2 regions of the Frondihabitans sp. PAMC 28766 genome follow, and region 2 is predicted to be linked to the other one. Evidence: predicted binding sites of a transcription regulator. Region 2 holds the regulator's gene; the other holds the start of a gene.
What was found. Region 2 encodes LexA, which represses DNA repair genes until DNA is damaged. Its sites were predicted from a motif close to TCGAACANNTGTTCGA; they were not measured.
Positions count from the first base shown of each region.

Region 1: the regulator LexA is predicted to act here: its motif matches at 1,156-1,171, upstream of AX769_RS14370 (DUF6504 family protein).

Region 1 covers NZ_CP014513.1:3,004,682-3,007,076, forward strand. Annotated here, with positions in the region: gene AX769_RS14360 (hypothetical protein) at 1-182, opposite strand, end outside; gene AX769_RS14365 (SDR family oxidoreductase) at 275-1,048, opposite strand; gene AX769_RS14370 (DUF6504 family protein) at 1,209-1,535, shown strand; gene AX769_RS14375 (glycoside hydrolase family 15 protein) at 1,606-2,395, shown strand, end outside.
Region 2 covers NZ_CP014513.1:2,258,025-2,260,419, forward strand. Annotated here, with positions in the region: gene AX769_RS10905 (TIGR03767 family metallophosphoesterase) at 1-960, shown strand, start outside; gene lexA (transcriptional repressor LexA) at 1,021-1,734, opposite strand; gene AX769_RS10915 (LysM peptidoglycan-binding domain-containing protein) at 1,987-2,395, shown strand, end outside.

The sequences.
Region 1 (2,395 bases), 750 kb from region 2:
GCGAGGCAGAGCATCGCGTGCCGCTCGCGCGCGTCGAAGGCGCCCCAGTGCTCGCGCCGCACGTAGCGGCCGGCGACGACACGGACGAGCTCGCCGCGGGCCGCAGCGCGGCGCACGGCCGTGTCGTCGAACGTCGGCGTGACGAGAAGGGCGGGGTGGGGTTCGAGGCGACCGGGTGGCATCCTGCGACCATGCCCGACGGCACGACGAAGCGCCGGCCCGGGGCGGCCTCCTGTGGAGAACCGCCCCGGGACCGGCGCCTGGGGAGGAGAGGTCAGTGACCTCGACCGGCGAGCATCTGCAGCACGTCGTCGTAGCGGCCCTCGACCTCGGCGTTGCGGAGGAACTTCACGCGCTCGACCATCACGTGCTTCTCGTCGGGGCGGTCGGTGAGGATCGACATGACCTCGTCGAGGTACTCGTCGACCGGCATCGGGCCGCCGGAGGTGTCCTGATCCTGGCCCATCAGCGAGGTGGCGACAGCCGGCGGGATCAGCTCGAGCACCTCGACCGAGGTGCCGTCGAGCTGCAGGCGCAGCGACTCGGTGAACGAGTGCACGGCGGCCTTCGTCGCGTTGTACGTGGGCGTCACGGCGAGCGGCACGAACGCGAGCCCCGACGAGACGGTCATGATGGCGGCGTCGGGCTTCTGCTGTAAGAACTCGGTGAACGCGGCCACGGTGCGGAGCGTGCCGAGCAGGTTGGTGGCGACGATGCGCTCGGAGGTGGCCAGGAAGTCGGCCGTGTGGAGGTCTTCGGGCTCCATGATGCCGGCCATCGTGACGACGACGTCGAGCTCAGGATGCGACGTGGTGACCGCCGTGAACGCCGCCACGATCGACGCGGGGTCGGCGACGTCGAGCTGAAGCCCTTCGATGGCCGGGTAGGCCTCGGTGCCTGCGTTGTCGCGCTCGATCTCGTCGAGCAGCTCGCTGCGCCGCCCCGCGACGATGACCTTGTTGCCCGCTTTCTGGAAGCGCTGGGCGAGGCCGAGGCCCAGGCCCGAGGTGCCGCCGGTGATGAGAATGGTGTGCGCTGTCGTCTTCATGTCTTCGATCCTGCGCCGTTCGGAACGGGGCCAGAAGGGAGCGCTCAGACCGGGACCGGGAGTCCGTGGCTGAGGCCGCGCCGAATGTCGGCGGCCGCCCATAGTGTTCGAACATACTTTCGAATACCCTGGAGGCAGAGCACATGAAGGCGGAGTCAGCATGAAGATCGACGAGCGGGTTCCGGTCGAGACGACCGAGGGCGGGGCTCCCCTGCGGTTCACCTGGCGGCGGGTGGTCTACGGCGTGGTGTCGTCACCCGAGGTGTGGGTCACCCGGCGCGACTGGTGGCGGTCGGCCACGAGGGCGCCCCGCGGCGAGGGGCGGTATCTGGTCGAGATGCCGGTGTGGCGGGTCGACGCGCTGCCGCTGACCGACGGCGCGCACCGGGTCGACGGCACGTTCGACCTCGCGCGCGATCCTGCCTCCGGCGAGTGGCTGCTGCTCGGGGTGTTCGACGACCAGGTCGACCAGCAGTTGTTCGCGTGACGTCGCGGTGCCCGGTGTTCCTGGCCGCGCCTTCATCCGTTCCACCGACTCGCCTGGTTGGATGAGCGCCATGCCCCTCGCGATCGAAGACTATGCACTGATCGGCGACTGCCACACGGCCGCTCTCGTCGGAAAAGACGGCAGCATCGACTGGCTCTGCCTGCCCCGGTTCGACTCCGCGTCGATGTTCGCGAAGCTTCTCGGCACCGACGACTCCGGGCGGTGGCTCGTGGCGCCCAAAGACGCGAACGCCACCTCCACCCGCCACTACATCGACGACACCTTCGTGCTGGTCACGACGTGGACGACGCCCACCGGCGAGGTCGAGGTGATCGACACGATGCCCTACGGCGACCGCCGGGCGGACGTGGTGCGGCGCGTCAAGGGCATCTCGGGCACCGTCACGATGGTCGAAGACCTGCGCATCCGCTTCGCGTACACGACGGCGATCCCCTGGATCCGTCAGACCGACGAGGACGCCCTCGACGACTGGAGCGCGAACGCCTCCGTCTCGACTGAAGACCCCGCCAACGCGCACCGCTACGGCTCGCTCATCGCCATCGCCGGCCCCGACGCCGTGATCGTGCGCGGGCCGCGGCTCACCGCCTCCGACCACACGCACCAGGCGACGTTCGAGGTGCAGGAGGGGGAGACGGTCGACCTCTCCCTCACCTGGTACCCCTCGCATCGCGAGCCGCCGGCCCCGATCGACGCGGGCAAGCGCATCGACGAGACGGTGGCGTGGTGGCAGGAGTGGGCCTCCCACTCGGACGCGCCCGCCACCTACGACGAAGAGGTGCACCGGTCTCTGCTGCTGCTTCGCGCACTCACCCACGAAGACACCAGCGGCATCGTCGCCG
Region 2 (2,395 bases):
GGCAACCACGATCTGCTCTCTGCGGGCAACTTTCCTCGGTGGCGGTTCCTCCGTCGAGCGGCGGTCGGTGGGCGTAAGCGCGTGGCGCTGCCCGGCTTCCGGCAGCTGATCTATCGCGGGCTGCGAATCGCCCTGCGACGACCCGTCGAACACCCGCTGCTCGCCCGCACGGTGACTTCCGACCCGGGCCGGAGGCTCGTGAATCGTGAAGAGATCGTGCAAGAGCATTTCGCGAGCCACGGCCTGCCCATCGGCCACGGCTACACCGACGACAACCGGCGACGGAAGACCGCCTACTACGTCGCCGACGTCCCCTCCGCCGAGGGGGTGGCGCCGCTTCGCATGATCGTGCTCGACACCGTCAACGAGAACGGCGAGGCCAACGGCTCCCTCGACGCGGCCCAGTTCGCGTGGCTGCTGACGACTCTCGACGCAGAGCCGACGCGTCTCACGATGGTGGTGAGCCATCACACCGCGACGACGATGAAGAACAGGATCCAGACGCCGGCCCAGTTCGTGCGTCACGGGTTCCGTGGGCGAGTGACAGGTGACCGCCTGGTGGCCGCGCTCCACAGGCGCCCGCAGGTAGTGCTGTGGCTGAACGGCCACACGCACGAGAACATCATCCGGCCGCTCGAGGGCCCTCGCGGCGGCGGGTTCTGGGAGGTCACCACGGCTTCGCACATCGACTGGCCGCAGCAGGTGCGCACCGTCGAGCTCGCCGACAACGGCGACGGCACCCTCTCGATCTTCGCGACCGTAGTCGACAGCCTGGCGCCGATGAAGTGGAACGGCCGCATCGGCGATCCGCTCGACCTCGCCTCGCTGTCGCGCGAGCTGGCTGCCAACGATCCGCAGGAGTCGATGCGCGACGCCCGCCTCGTCGACGGCCTCCGGGGCGGCCCTCTCGATCGCAACGTCGAGTTGCTCCTGTCGATGCCACCCGGAATCGTTCTCTGATCGAAGGGGCGGATGTCGACCGACGTCCGCCCCTTGTGGGCTTCGCCTTTCGCGAGCTTGCTAGATGGAGCGCAGTACCGCGACGACCTTGCCGAGGATCTGCGCGTGGTCGCCCACGATCGGCTCGAAGTTCGAGTTGCGGGGTAGCAGCCAGGTGTGGCCGTCGCGCTGACGGAACACCTTGACCGTCGCCTCGTCGTCGAGCATCGCCGCGACGATCTCGCCGTTCTCGGCGTCGCCCTGCTGGCGCACGACCACCCAGTCGCCGTCGCAGATCGCGGCGTCGATCATCGACTCGCCGACGACCTTCAGCATGAACAGCTCGCCCTTGCCGACCAGGGTGCGCGGCAGCGGCATGACGTCTTCGACCTGCTGCTCGGCTGTGATGGGGATGCCCGCTGCGATGCGGCCGACCAGCGGCACGTGGGCCGTGACGTTGTCGTCATCGTCGTCGTACCGCACGATGCGGGGCTCAGGATCGGGAGTGGCCGGGTCGGCGAGCAGCACCTCGAGGGCGCGGGGCCGGTTGGGGTCGCGGCGAATGGCGCCGGCCAGCTCGAGCTGGTTCAGCTGGTGCGTGACACTCGACAGCGAGGCGAGGCCGACGGCGTCGCCGATCTCACGCATGCTCGGCGGGTAGCCGCGGCTGGCGATGGAGTCGCGGATGGCCGCGAGGATGAGCGACTGCTTGGCCGTTAGCGGCTTTTTCTCTCGAAGGTTCTGCCGTGCTCGGACGTCGGCGGGCTCCGTCTGGGCCTTCGTGGCGTCGCTCATGCGTCTCCTTCTTCGAATGTCGGTGGCCCCTGGTGTACTGACGCCATCGATCGAAACTGTATCCGGTCGAATGTCGCAGAACAAACACATGTTCGAGTGTGTCGCGTGTTTTTCTGACGATTTTCGGCTAGGAGGGGTTGAAATCGTGTCTATTCGAAGATATGTTCGGAACAGGTCTTCGTGAGAGGCCCCTCCCGGCCGAGAGGCCTTCTCGCGAAGCCCGACCACTTCCCTTGTTGAAAGGATTCCCTCATGAGCGCAACGATCACCGCTTTCCCGTCCTTCGGTGCTTCCGGCACGTCGGACCGCGCCGGCTACCGCTCCGCTGAGATCGGCGCCGTCGTGCGCGAGACGCAGGCCCGCACCGGTGCCGGTACGCGACCGGCGCGCATGCGCCTCCACATCACGCGCCGCGGCCGCGCGGTGCTCGGCACCGTCGTCGCCGTGCCGCTCTTCGCGGTGCTCGCCGTGTTCATGCTCAGCGGCGGGGGTGCAGCGGCCTCCGGATCAGCCGGGCACATCCACTTCGAGCACGTGACGATCGCGTCGGGCGAGACGCTCTGGCAGGTCGCCGAGCAGGTCGCCCCGAAGTCCGACCCGCGCGACGTCATCGCCGACATCGTCCAGCTGAACGACCTGCCGAGCACCGAGGTCATGGCGG